One region of the Luteibacter sp. HAY1-4A genome, then DNA from elsewhere that is predicted to be linked to it. Evidence: riboswitches for the same ligand, from Rfam matches in the RefSeq annotation. Region 1 holds a riboswitch; each other region holds the start of a gene.
What was found. Region 1 has a riboswitch for cobalamin ahead of ACPYOD_RS14250 (TonB-dependent receptor domain-containing protein). Riboswitches for the same ligand answer to the same signal wherever they lie in the genome.
Positions count from the first base shown of each region.

Region 1 (4,620 bases):
GCAGGTCGGCGGTGGCGTAGCCGCCGAGACGGCGTGTATTGGCGGCATCGTCGTAGCTGTAGCCCGCCGCGTTGATGGAGCCGCCGAGGGTCAGCGCGCCAAGATCCTTGTCGATGTCGGCGCGCGCGATGCGCCGCGGCCGCCGGGCAAGCAGATTGCCTTCCTGAACGCCGCCATCGCGGTTCTCCGGCTGCTGGAAGGTGAGATAGCCGCGCAGGTGCCACCCGTCGACATCGGCGCCTGCCTGGGCCTCCAGGCCGCGGATGCGCGCCGTGCTCACGTTGATCGGAAGGAAGTTGGCGTCGAACCCGATCAGGTCGTCCACGTCGGTGCGATACGCGTTCACGGCCCAGTTCCAGACGCCCGGGGCTGCGCTGAGGCCGATTTCCGCCGTACGGGATTTCTCAGGCGACAGGTTCACCGGCGCGCCATAGGGATAGAACTCGTCGTTGAAGGTGGGCGCATGGAACGCCGTGCCGTATGAGGCGGTGACCTTCATGCCATTGTCGAAGCGGAAGCCATACGCGGCCGACCCGGTCGTGTGGTTGCCGAACTGGGTGTTGTGGTCGTGGCGGGCCGAAAGTTCGAGCTCGTGCGGGCCGAAGACGCCGCGGTAAAGCGCGAACACGCCCGTGTTGTTTCGCGAGTCCGCGATGTAGGCCGTGTCGCTTTCCAGCTTCTCCTGCTGGAAATCCACGCCCGCGGTCAGCGTCTGGTCCTTCGACAGCGCGATGTCGTTCTGCCACGACGCCTGGTTGCGCTTGGAATAAAGGTAACCCACGCGCGCCTTGTCCACGCCGTAGTTCACGAAGTCGAGGGTCTTGTTCGCGCCATTCAAGTAGTTGTCGGCGCGATCCTGGTTCTGGCCGACCGACAGCGATACCCGCCAGTTGGCCAGCGCGTCGAAGGCCAGCTTCGCGCCCGCCACCTGTTGCGACCGGCGCGTCAGGTTCTGGAAATCGCCGTCGTATTCGATGTCGCCCTTGCTGCGCAGCCAGCTGCCGGTGAGTTCCGTGCCGTCGTCCCAGCGGTAACCACCCGAGAGGGCACCGTTATAGGTGCGATACGCGTCGTGGTCGGGCTCGTCGGTGAAACAGCCCGCGAAGGCCGCCGCCGCCCCGATGCGGCAGGCGTTGATGCCGGACGTGTACTGCCCGCCCAGGCTCGCGTTGTACCAGCCGTGCGCGGTGCCGCCGGAGAGCCCCACCTGCCCGGCCGTGTAGCCGTGGCTGCCGCTGGTGATGGACAGCGTCGGGGCTGGTGCCTGGCCCGCCTCGCCGTGCCGGGTGAAGATCTGGATGACGCCGCCGATCGCGTCCGAGCCGTACAGCGCCGAGCGCGGGCCGCGCACGACTTCGATCCGGTCGATCTGCTCCACGGGCAGTTGTTCGTAGGCGGGCAGCCCTGCGCCCACGGTGCCCACGCGCACGCCGTCGACCAGGACGAGTGTGTGCGACGAGTTCGTGCCACGCATGAAAAGCGATGTCTGCTGGCCGATGCCTCCCGTGTTCGACAGGGCTACCCCGGGGAGCCCCGCAAGCAGGTCCTGGACGCTGACCGGCTGCAGGCGGTCGATGTCCTCGCGGGTAATGACCGTGACGGGCGCGAGCACCTGGTCCAGCGGCGTCGCGAAGCGGCTGGCGGTGACCACGACGGGGTCGAGCCGGTCGGGGCCGTCGGCCGCATGGGCCAGGGCGGTCGTCGACAGCAGGGCCGTCGCGAGCAGGGTCTTCTTCAACACGTATGAGTCCTTCACCGCAGCGCGGCCTATGCACGGGGCCGGCGGAGGACGAAGGCGAACGGCGAGCGGGAACGGACCCGGCAGCTGTCCGGATCCGCCCTCCGCGAATCGACCGAAACAGGGACGCCCGCCAAAGGGCGGGACGCTCATCGGGCCGGTCTCCGGACTCGCGTCAGCCATCGACGATGGCCGGCACCGGTGCCTTCCCGCTTGCGCAGTGGCTTGTTGCCGGAGCCGCAAGAAAGCGCGAAGCGCCTCCCGATGCCGCTTACCGTTGCGGGGGCAGCGCCGGCTTCAGCCCGAAAGAGGGCCTACCGGCTTCCCGTTTAAGCCCCCGACCAAGGTCGAAGGGCCACCCGAACGGGCCGGATGGTACTCCGCAAGTTCCTTCCCTGTCACGAAATTTCAACTGAAACCTTAACAGCCTCTTGACGACCGCGAAATATTTCGATTACAAGCGTAAGGGATTGCCGCATGGGGCGTGTTCTTGCGCCACGGGGGCATGTCGGTATTCCACGCGTCCTGGGGAGGACGGTGGAGCGGACATGATCGCGGCCATCGATAACAGAGGTCCGTCTTCCAATTCGGTATCGGACTTCTCTTTGCTGTTTCTTTGGGGAGACAAACACATGCAACGTTCCATCCACCGCAACGGCGTCATCCGCCGGTCCGCCTTGTGCACCGCCCTGGCCCTTTGCTTCGCCAGCGGCGCCGTGCTCGCTCAGTCCAATGCTTCCGGTGTCGTGTTCGGTCGCGTCGCGCAGCCCGAGGGCGCCGTCGTCCACCTGACCAACCTCGATACCGGCCTTACCCGCGATGTCGGCGTGGACGCCGACGGCCGTTATCGCGCCAGCTCGCTCCCGGTCGGCCGCTACAAGGTCTCCGTCGAGCGCGGCGGCCAGGTTGCCGAAACCCGCGACAACGTCCAGGTGAACCTGGGCGGCGGTGTGGACGTCTCGTTTGCCGGCGCGGCCAGCGCCACGAGCGCCGAGGCGCAGAACCTCGAAGGCGTGCAGGTCACCGGCAACGTGCTGCCGGCCATCGACGTGTCGCAGGTCGACTCGCGCACCGTCCTCACCTCCGAACAGCTGCAGAAGCTGCCGCTCGCCCGCGACGTGACCGCTGCCGCCCTGCTGGCGCCGGGCGTCATCTCCGGCGACAGCCGCTACGGCAACGTCGCCTCGTTCGGCGGCTCCTCGGCGTCGGAAAACCAGTACTACATCAATGGCTACGCGGTCACCAACGCGCTCACCGGCCTGGGCTTCACCAGCCTGCCGTACGACGCGATCGACCAGCAGCAGATCTTCACCGGCGGCTACGGCGCCGAATACGGTCGTTCCACCGGCGGCGTGATCAACATCGTGACCAAGCGCGGCGGCAACACCTGGAAGGGTGGCGTCGGCATGTACTTCCAGCCGGCCGGCCTGCGTCAGAACCCGCGCAACATCTATCGCAAGAACGGCACGCTGTATCAGGAGCGGTCGGACAACAAGAGCACCGACACCCAGTACACCGGCTACATCAGCGGTCCGCTGATCGAGGACAAGCTGTTCCTGTTCGCTGCCGGCGATTTCACCCGTTCCAACAGCCGGAACACCAGCGTCGTCACCGCGCCGCAGAAGACGTACCAGGAGCAGAAGGCCACCAAGTGGCTGGCCAAGATCGACTGGAACATCACCGACAACCACCTGCTCGAACTGACCGGCTTCGGTGACAAGACCAACACCGAGCGCAGCGTGTACAAGTACAACTACGCCACCCATTCGCGCGGTGGGTACATCGGTACCGACAACCTCAAGAACTTCGACGCGGGTCCGGGTTCCGCGCCTGGCGGCGATGTGTACGTCGCCAAGTACACGGGCTACATCACGGACGACCTGACGATCAACGCCCTGTACGGCCACAGCAAGACCGTGCACGAGCGCAATCTCTCCTATGCATCCAACCCGAACTGCCCCTGGATCACGGACAACCGTTCGGTGAGCACGCCGATCGTCGGTTGCGGCCTCGTCAACGGCGCCGTGCTCGGCGACGGTGCTGAGGACAAGACCCACGGCTATCGCCTCGACGTCGAATACCGCATCGGCGACCACGACCTGCGCGTGGGTGTGGACAACCAGACCCTCGAGTCTTACGCCGGTAACGTCTACGAAGGCGGTTATCGCTGGGTGTACCAGGATGCCGGTACCGTTCCGAACCGCCCGGACATCGTGCCGCCCCCGGGCGCCGACTATTTCGTGGAAAAGCGTCTGTTCCAGACCGGCGCGGGCGTGAAGACCGAGCAGGAAGCGCAGTACATCGAAGACCACTGGCAGGTCACCGATCGCTGGATGGTGTACCTCGGCCTGCGTAACGAGCAGTTCAAGAACATCAACGGCGACGGCGCCACCTACGTGAAGCAGCGCCACCAGCTGGCCCCGCGCCTGGGCGCCACCTGGGACGTGTTCGGTGATTCCACGTTCAAGGTCTACGCGAACGCGGGCCGTTACCACCTCGCCATCCCGTCCAACGTCGCCATCCGCGGCGCTTCGGCCTCCACGTACTACAGCGAGTACTACTCGTACACGGGCGTGGGTCCGAACGGCGAGCCGACCGGCACTGCGCAGCTCGGCGCCCGCCGTTACCTCAACGGCGAAGACGGCACCCCGCTGGATCCGAAGACCGTGGCCGCGAAGGACATCAAGGCCTACTACCAGGACGAGTACATCCTCGGCTTCGACAAGGCGCTCAGCGAGAACTGGAGCTTCGGCGCCAAGGCCACGTACCGCAAGCTGAAGAGCTCGATCGACGACTTCTGCGATTCGCGTCCGTTCGAGTCCTACGCCGCGCGCAACGGCATCGACATCACCAACGCGTCGCTGCCGGGCTGCTACCTGTTC
Region 1 is NZ_JBNDHZ010000041.1:27,352-31,971, reverse strand. It holds gene ACPYOD_RS14250 (TonB-dependent receptor domain-containing protein) at 1-1,741, opposite strand, end outside; cobalamin riboswitch at 1,877-2,116, opposite strand; gene ACPYOD_RS14245 (TonB-dependent receptor) at 2,371-4,620, shown strand, end outside.

Region 2 (4,620 bases), on a different contig from region 1:
GTCACGAAGCCCCACTTCTATCACGGAGAAATTGCTTCCCCATATCACCGTAACCAATATCCCCAGCAGCAGATGGCCAACCTTCATATTGCGGCTTCCGCCGAACCTCCCGTTCAGATCGGAAGCAAAGCTAGGTTGCCATTCGCATGAGCGATATAAGACTCGTCCGAAAAATGATGCGTTGAGACCTAAAAGGTGATCTGCATCACGATGTGCTCCACCGGATGGAAGCACGACGGGATGGATAGATTGCGTCGCCGTCGAAGCGGCTCACAAAGGTTCGCGGGCTAGCGACGGGCGATCCGGCCGATGGCGTCCATCAGGTCCATCACGCCATAGGGCTTCACGATGATTGCCGTGCGTTCGTCGGGCCGCACGCCATTCGCCATGTGATCGCCGGTGGCGTAGAGGACAGGGAGGTCCGGCTGCGCCTCGCGCAGCTTCTCCGCTACGTCCACGCCGTTCATTCCGGGCAGGCCCACGTCGGCCAGGAGCACGTCGATCTGCTGCGCTTCGTGCAGGCGCAACGCCTCTTTGCCATCGGCCGCCTCGAAGGCCACATGGCCACGGCTCTCCAGCATTTCGCTGATCGACATGCGGATCAGGGTGTCGTCTTCCACGACCAGCACGCGCAACGGGCGTGCCGCCGGCGGCCCGGGAACCGCGGCCATGACGCTGGCGGTTTTCCGGGCTTTCTCGGCGAGCACGTGGCGAATGCGGCGGGCGAGCTGGTCGCGGGTGTATGGCTTGCTCAGCAATTCAACACCTTCGTCCAGACGGCCGCCGTGGACGATGGCGTTCTCGGTGTATCCCGAGGTGAAGAGCACGGCGATACCCGGTTGACGCTCGACGGCCTTGCGGGCCAGTTCCGGGCTGCGCAGGGAACCGGGCATCACCACGTCGGTGAAGAGCACATCGATGGCGATGCCGCTCTCGATGATCGACAGCGCGCTGGCCGCGTCGCGCGCCTTCAACACGCGGTAACCGAGGTCGCCGAGCATGCTGACCACGGTGTCGCGGACGGCGTCGTCGTCCTCCACCACCAGCACGGTTTCGTCGCCGCCGCGAAGGTCTTCTTCCTCGATGTCGACGATACGATCTTCGCTCTGCACCGACCGCGGCAGGTACAGCTTCACGGTGGTGCCGTGGCCCGGCTCGCTGTAGATCTTCACGTGGCCGCCGGATTGCTTCACGAAGCCGTAGACCATGGACAGGCCCAGGCCGGTCCCCCGGCCTTCGGGCTTCGTCGTGAAGAACGGCTCGAATACCTGGTCGATGATCTCCGGCGGGATGCCGCCTCCGGTATCGGTGACCGCGATCATGACGTACTGGCCGGGCCGGAGGTCGCCGTGCGCGGAAGCATAGGTGGTGTCGAGCAGGGCGTTGCCCGCCTCGATGGTGAGCTTGCCCCGGCCTTCCATCGCGTCGCGCGCGTTGATGGCGAGGTTCAGCAGCGCGTTCTCCACATTGCTGGTGTCCACGAGCGTGTTCCACAGCCCGCCGGCGATCACCGTTTCCACCTCGATCTCTTCGCCGAGGGTGCGGCGCAGCAGATCGTCCATCTCGCGCACGAAGCGCCCGATGTTCACCACCTTGGGTGCCAGGGGCTGCCGGCGTCCGAAGGCCAGCAGCTGGGCCGCGAGCTTCGACCCGCGGGCCACGCCGGCCATGGCGTTGGCGAGGCGCCGTTCGGCGCGGGGATTCCCCGCCACGTCTGCGGCAAGCAACTGGAGGTTGCCGCTGATGACCTGTAGCAGGTTGTTGAAATCGTGAGCCACGCCACCGGTGAGCTTGCCGATGGCGTCCATCTTCTGCGCCTGGCGCAACTGGTCCTGGGTGAATCCCGCGCCGAATTCGACGATCTCGTCGCCCTTCGTGGCGGATTGCTCGGTGGATGGTGGCAGCATCGGCCTCGGGGATGGTGTCCGGAAGGACACGAATTCTATCGTCGGAAGGATGCCCCCTTGGTGTAGACGGCCTTCACGAATAGCCGCCGGGGATCTGTTGCGCTGCCGATCAGCCACTTGCGACGAATCACTACATATGGCGTTGACCGCACCCCCGGGGACCTATATCGTGTGTCCCGCTGGTGTCCGGAGAGGCGCGACTGCCCGTCGGACTTAATAGGGAATCCGGTGTGAATCCGGAACTGCCCCGCAGCGGTAAGTGGAAACGACCCCGTTCAATGCACTGGCCCTCCGCGGCTGGGAAGCGACGGGTAGGCAAGGCCTCCGGGCCCCGTCCACGAGTCCGAAGACCTGCCAGCAGTCGGTGCCTTGTCGGTGCCGATTGCAGTGACGGCTTCCGCGGGGAGGCGCGTCGCGGACCGGAGCCGCCTTGCGCGCTCCGTCCCGGCCCGTCCCGTGTCGCCGCCGCTTCGAGCCCCGTCCGAGGGAACGGGAGTTTGAACCTGGCCCTGGGGCACGCCACACATGACCACGATGGATTCCGCAGCGCACGAGCGCACCGCGACGGCCGACGCCGTCGCCACCCCCACCGCAACCGCAACCGCGACCAACGGGAAGCCTCCCGTCGCCGGCTACCGTAGCGACCCGCCGCCGGCCTTCGCCCTCACGCCCCCGCACAATCCGGGCCAGATGCGCGTGACCAAGCGTAACGGCGGGCATGAGATCGTCGACGTGAACAAGATCGTGCGCGCGGTGACGCGCAGCGCCGACGGGCTCTACGCCGTCGACCCGATGCGCGTGGCACTCAAGACGATCGGCGGACTCTACGACGGCGCCACCACGCAGGAACTGGACCAGCTGTCCATCCGCACCGCCGCCGCGCTCACCGCCGAAGAGCCCGAATACGGCCAGCTCGCCGCGCGCCTGCTCGCCGCCTTCATCGACAAGGAGGTGTCGGGGCAGGACATCCAGTCCTTCTCGCAGTCGATCGCGACCGGCTTCGAGCTAGGCATCCTCAACGACCGCCTGCGCGACTTCGTGCAAGTGAACGCGCGCAAGCTCAACGACGCCATTGATACCCACGCGTCGCGCCGCTTCGAGTACTTCGGGCTGCGCACGGTGTACGACCGTTACCTGCTTCGCCATCCGACGAAGCGCTTCGTGATCGAGACGCCGCAGTACTTCTTCATGCGCATCGCCTGCGCCCTCGGCGGCAACGACGTCGCCGAAACGCTGGAGCTGTACCGCATGCTCTCGTCGCTGGAGTACCTGGCCAGCTCGCCGACGCTGTTCAATGCCGGTACCGCGCACGAGCAGTTGTCGTCGTGCTTCCTCCTCGACTCGCCGCAGGACGCGCTCGAGTCGATCTACGCGAAATACGGCGACGTGGCCCAGCTGTCGAAGTTCGCCGGCGGCATCGGGCTGGCCTATTCGCGCATCCGTTCGCGCGGTTCGCTCATCAAGGGCACCAACGGGCATTCCAACGGGCTGGTACCGTGGCTGAAGACGCTCGACGCCTCGGTGGCCGCGGTAAACCAGGGTGGCAAGCGCAAGGGTGCCGCCTGCGTGTACCTGGAGTCCTGGCACGCCGATATCGAGGAGTTCCTGGAACTGCGCGAGAACACCGGCGACGACGCCCGCCGCACGCACAACCTCAACCTGGCCAACTGGGTACCGGACCTGTTCATGCGCCGCGTCGAAGCGGACGGCGACTGGTCGCTGTTCGATCCGAAGATCGTGCCGCACTTCGTGGACACCTGGGGCCCCGCGTTCGATGCCGCCTACGAGAAGGCGGAAGCGGACGGACTGGCCGCCAAGACCATCAAGGCGCGCGAACTCTATGCGCGCATGCTGCGGTCGCTGGCCCAGACCGGCAACGGCTGGATGACTTTCAAGGATCGCTCCAACGCCACCAGCAACCAGACGGCGCTGCCGCATAACGTGATCCACCTGTCGAACCTGTGCACCGAGATTCTCGAGGTCACCAACGAGAACGAGACGGCGGTGTGCAACCTCGGCTCGATCAATCTCGCCCGGCACGTGGTGGACGGCCAGTTCGACTACGACAAGCTGGCAACGACCGTGCGCACCGCGGTGCGCCAGCTGAACCGCGTGATCGATCTCAACTTCTACCCGATCGCCACCGCGAAGACGGCGAACATGAAGTGGCGCCCGGTTGGCCTCGGCGTCATGGGCCTGCAGGACGTGTTCTTCAAGCTGCGCCTGCCCTTCGACTCGGACGAGGCGCGTGCCCTGTCGACCCGCATCGCGGAAGAGATCTACTTCCATGCGCTGTCGATGTCCAACGAGATCGCGGAGCGTGACGGTGCCCATCCCGGCTTCGACGAGAGCCGCGCCGCGAACGGCGAGTTGCAGTTCGACTACTGGCCTGCCGCCACGCCGACGGACAAGGACGGGCGCTGGGCGCAGCTGCGCGAGAAGGTCAAGGCGAAAGGCCTGCGCAACTCGCTGCTGATCGCCATCGCGCCCACGGCCACCATCGCGTCGATCGCCGGCTGCTACGAGTGCATCGAGCCGCAGGTGTCGAACCTGTTCAAGCGCGAGACGCTGTCGGGCGACTTCCTCGTGGTGAACCGCTACCTCGTGGAAGAGCTGAAGACGCTGGGCCTGTGGACGTCGGAGATCCGCGACCAGATCAAGCTGGCCGAGGGTTCGGTGCAGGGCATCCCGGCCATTCCGGCCGAGCTGCGCG
Region 2 is NZ_JBNDHZ010000068.1:9,433-14,052, forward strand. It holds gene ACPYOD_RS17705 (EamA family transporter) at 1-87, opposite strand, end outside; gene ACPYOD_RS17710 (response regulator) at 288-1,907, opposite strand; cobalamin riboswitch at 2,071-2,280, shown strand; gene ACPYOD_RS17715 (ribonucleoside-diphosphate reductase subunit alpha) at 2,433-4,620, shown strand, end outside.
Region 2: another riboswitch for cobalamin. It lies ahead of ACPYOD_RS17715 (ribonucleoside-diphosphate reductase subunit alpha); the one in region 1 lies ahead of ACPYOD_RS14250 (TonB-dependent receptor domain-containing protein).

Region 3 (4,620 bases), on a different contig from region 1:
CGCCCACTGGGCGAAGCGTTGCACGTATTGCGTCACGTTGGGATCCGTGTAACGCCCGCCCAGCCAATAGAAAGCACCGTTCGACACCGCGTACGACAGCGTGGCACTCACCAGCAATCCGGCGAACACCAAGACATGCGATGCGAGGCTTCCGTCATAGCGCGGCGCAAGCAAGCGTCCGGCGTACCAGAGCACGGCATAGGCGAGAGGCAGGAACGAATACGCGATCGTGATGCAGAAGTCGCTCACCCCTGCATAGCTCACCGAATACCAGTCGATCAGCACCGCAAGGACGACGAAGCCAAGGAAGGCCAGGTGCTTGCGCAGATAAATACCGCCGAGGAAGAACAGCGCCATGGAGGCATCCGGCAGGTGCAGGGCATCGCCGAAGTGGTTGAAACGGGTCGCGATCATGATCATGGCGAAGATCGCGGCGACGGCGGTGAACATCGGGCGGGACAGAGGTTTCATGGCGGAATCTCCCAGGGTGGGCGGATCAGGAACGCGGCTGGTAGCGCAGCGTCAGCAGCCAGTTGCGGCCGGGCTGGTTGAAGTAGCGGGCGGTCTCGTAGTGGCGGTCGAACACGTTGTTCGCCGACAGCTCCACCTTCCAGGCATCCGCGAAGGCATAGGCGGCGCGCAGGTCGGTGAGGGCGTAACCGCCGAGGCGATTCGCATTCGCGGTGTCGTCGTAGCGATAGCTGAAGCCCGACACGCTCGCACCGAGACTCAAAGGACCGAAACTGCGGTCCACATCGATGTGCGCCGTGCGGCGCGCGCGGCGCGGAAGCAGGTTGCCGTGCGTCGGGCCGTCGCTCTCGTCCTCCGGTTGCAGCCATGTGGCGTTGCCCGACAGGCGCCAGTCGCCCAGCGTCGTATCCCCCGCCAGTTCGACGCCACGGATGCGCGATTGCGCGATGTTGTTCGCACCGCCAAAAGGGAAAAGCGGGCCGCTGAGGCTCGAATCGAAGACGATCAGGTTGTCGATCTTGTTCTGGAAAGCATTGACCGACCAGCTGCCCCAGCCCGGCGTGCCGCGCAGCCCGAGTTCCCAGTTGCGCGAGGTCTCGGGGCCAAGTTCCGGATTGCCGTACTCGGGGTAATACAGGTCGTTGAACGTGGGTGCCTTGAATGCCGTGCCGTAGCTGCCGGTTACGCGGAGGGTCTTCGTCAGCGCGTAGCCGTACTGGAGGCTGCCGGTGGTCTTGCCGCCGAACTGGCTGTTCTCGTCGCGACGCAGGCTGCCTTGCACGGAGCTGTCGCCGAATTCGCCCTGCCACTGCGCGAACAGCGCGTGGTTGCGGCGCGCGTCGACGAGGTAGTCGGTATTGCCGACCACGCGGTCACGCTGCCAGTCGAAGCCCAACGTGGTGAGCCCGGCGCCACCGGACACGCGGCCGATGTCCGCCTGGACCGAGGCGACATCGCGGTGCGTGTTGAAGGTATCGGCGTAGGTGCCGTCTTCGTAATCCGTGGAGAGATCTTCGCTGCGACCCAGGTTGGCTGTGACCACCACATCCTGTGCCGGCTTGTAACGCACCCGCCCGCCGAGTACCTGCGTTGCCGATTCGGCGAAGTTGCTGCTGGTGCCGTCGTAATGATTGCGGCCTTCGGTGCGCGTGGCGCTCGCGTCGGCGTCCCATTGCTCGTCGAAGCGCCAGCCGCCCTTCAGGGACAACGCGTTGTTGCGGTAGCCGTCCTTGTCCGGTTCGTACGTGAAGCAACCGCCGCCACGTGGACTGGGTTTGCCGCGACAGGCATTGATGCCGTCGGTCTGGTCGTGGCTGGCTTCCACCGAATACCAGCCCTGTGTACCACGGCCCGCGAAACCTGCGGAACCGCGCAAGGTGTCGTAACTGCCCACACCTACGGAGAAGTTCGGCACGAAGGCGCCTTGCGGGTGACGCGTGAAGATCTGGATGACGCCACCGAGTGCATCGGAGCCGTACAGGCTGGAGTACGGACCGCGCACGATCTCGATGCGCTCGATCTGGTCGACGGGGATGTCCTGGAAAGCGGCGGTCCCGGACGTTGCCGAACCTACCTTCACGCCATCGACCAGCACGAGTACGTGGTCGGCTTCGGTGCCGCGCATGAACACGGAGGTGGCCTTGCCGGGGCCGCCGTTGTTGGCGATCGAGACGCCGGGCGTGCGGCCCAGCAGGTCGGCCAGCGAGCGCGGCTGCAGGCGCTCGATCTCGGCGCGGTCGATCACCGTCGAGGCGGCAAGTACCTGGTTCAGGGACTGCTCCGTGCGGCTGGCGGTAACCACTACCGAATCCATGTCGGTGGAAGTGGCGTCCGCGAACGACACGGCCGGCACGAGGAAAACCGTCGCGATGGCGACCGCGAGGATGGAAGAACGAAACGACACGTGGTGACTCCCTGCTGACCGCGCCAACCCGCGCGGCATGAATGGCGAGGGACGGGTGCAGGGAAACGCGGGATGCCGGCGGCGAGAGGCGACGGCCACCCACGACATGGCCCTCCGCCTGTCCGGTGTACCTCGAGGCCGGTCTCCGGGCTTGCGAGCGCAGGGATTGCCTGCCGGACGGCGCCTTCCCATGCCCATGGGCACAGTGGCTGGATGCCGACCTCTTGCTCGCCTACCGTTGCGGGGGCAGCTCCGGAATGGCGGCGGCATGGAGACCGCGCGCGTCACCGGATTCCCGTTTCAATCCGCGGCGCTGACGCCTTGGATCACCTTGGGCGGCGACAGTGTAGCCGAAGCGGGGGCGCGGCGGTCACGCCACCGCAGGAACGTGCGCTCCACGGTGTAGTGCAGCAGCGCACCCCCGGCGAGGGTCGCTGCGGCGAAGATGCCGAAACGCAGGTAGCGGTGGTCCAGCAGATAGCCGTCCAGATGTCTTTCCACCAGGGCGAAGACGAGCTTATGGCTGAGATAGAGGCTGTAAGAGGCACGCGCCAGCCAGCCGGCACCGGGAATGTCGAGCCGCGTCAGCCAGGTACCGCCGCTGCCCGCCACCACGAACGCGGCCATCGCCAGCGAGAGCAGCGGGTAGCCGATCACGCACGGCCAGAATGCCGTGCGCGCTCCGTCGAACAGCACGAGCGACGCGACCAGCAGGATCGATCCGATCGCCAGCACGGCGGCCGCGCGTGCCTGCATCCATGCCATCGCCGCCGGCCGGTACACCCGGCATGCCGCGAGGACGATGCCGGCCATCAGGCCATCGAGGCGCGACCACGTCGGGTAATAGAGATGCCGTAGGTATGCCAGCCCATCGTTGCCGCCGCTCGCCCGGACAGGAGCGACGGCGTGCGTCCACAGCCAGGCCCGCAGCAGCATGCCGCCGACGACCACGACGGCGCACACGGCGGCAAACGTCCATGCCGAAGGACGCCGCATGAGGACAAAGGCAAGGAACGGGAACGCAAGGTAGAAATGCTCTTCGACGCATAGCGACCACACGTGCGAGAAGGCGTAGTTGTCGCTGTTGTCGAACAGGAGGTTGAAGGTGAAGGTCGGGAATTGCCACAACGGCTGCATGCCGGGTGTTTCGCGCCAGTCCGGCGCCAGGGCATAGATCGCGAACACGACGAAGAACGCCGGCAGGATGCGCACGACGCGTCGTCGATAGAAATCGGCGACGCCGATGCGGCCCGTGTCGCGCAGCGACTTCATCACTTGCGAACCGATCAGGTAACCGCTGAGCACGAAGAACAGGTCCACGCCCATCCATCCCGATCGCTCGAGGGCACCGAACCCGTCGCCGAGCCCACCGACGTAGACGCTGTGGAACAGCATCACCCACACGATCGCGATGGCGCGGAGCGTGTCCAGTCCTGGTGTCCTGCGCATCGGTGTCCTCCCCTGTCGGTGGCGCGATGTTCGGCCCTCCTGGGGACACGCCAAGGCGCGGATCGTGGCGTTTTCCGGGCAATGCGTCCGTCTCTCCGCGAACCGGTAAGATCCCGGGAGGGAATCGCGGGGGTATGACAATGACGGACGCGGTGCGTGGCTCGCTCACTTGTGTGGGCGTCGGGATGACCCTCGGCTCCCACCTCACGCCGTTGGCGCGCAGCCATATCGAGTCGGCCGACGTGGTCTTCGTCGGCGTCTCCGACGGCTTGGTGGAACAATGGGTGCGACGAATGCATGGCGACGTGCGCAGCCTGCAGGCCTTCTACGCCGACGGCAAGCCGCGCCAGGCCACGTACCGCGAGATGGTGGATGCCATGCTCGCCGAGGTCCGTGCCGGACGCCGGGTCTGCGGCGTGTTCTACGGCCATCCGGGTGTCTTCGCCCAGGCGCCGCACGAGGCGGTCGCACGCGCGCGCGAAGAGGGTTATGCCGCGCGCATGGAACCGGGGGTGTCTTCCGAGGATTGCCTGTACGCCGACCTGGGCGTCGATCCGGGCCGGGTCGGCTGCCAGCACTTCGAGGCCACGCAGTTCATGCTCAACCGCCGCGCGGTCGATCCGTCCGCGTGGCTGATCCTCTGGCAGGTCGGCATCGCCGGCGACCTCAGCGGTGGACGGTTCGAAACCGATGCGCGCCGCATAGCCGTGCTTGTCGACGTGCTGTCCCGGCACTATGCGCCTGAGCACGAAGTGGTGGTGTACCGGGCGGCCACCCTTCCCTTCCAGGAAGCACGG
Region 3 is NZ_JBNDHZ010000025.1:23,737-28,356, reverse strand. It holds gene ACPYOD_RS10305 (hypothetical protein) at 1-471, opposite strand, end outside; gene btuB (TonB-dependent vitamin B12 receptor) at 497-2,413, opposite strand; cobalamin riboswitch at 2,494-2,723, opposite strand; partial or broken gene ACPYOD_RS10295 (acyltransferase family protein) at 2,747-3,823, opposite strand; gene ACPYOD_RS10290 (SAM-dependent methyltransferase) at 3,958-4,620, shown strand, end outside.
Region 3: another riboswitch for cobalamin. It lies ahead of btuB (TonB-dependent vitamin B12 receptor); the one in region 1 lies ahead of ACPYOD_RS14250 (TonB-dependent receptor domain-containing protein).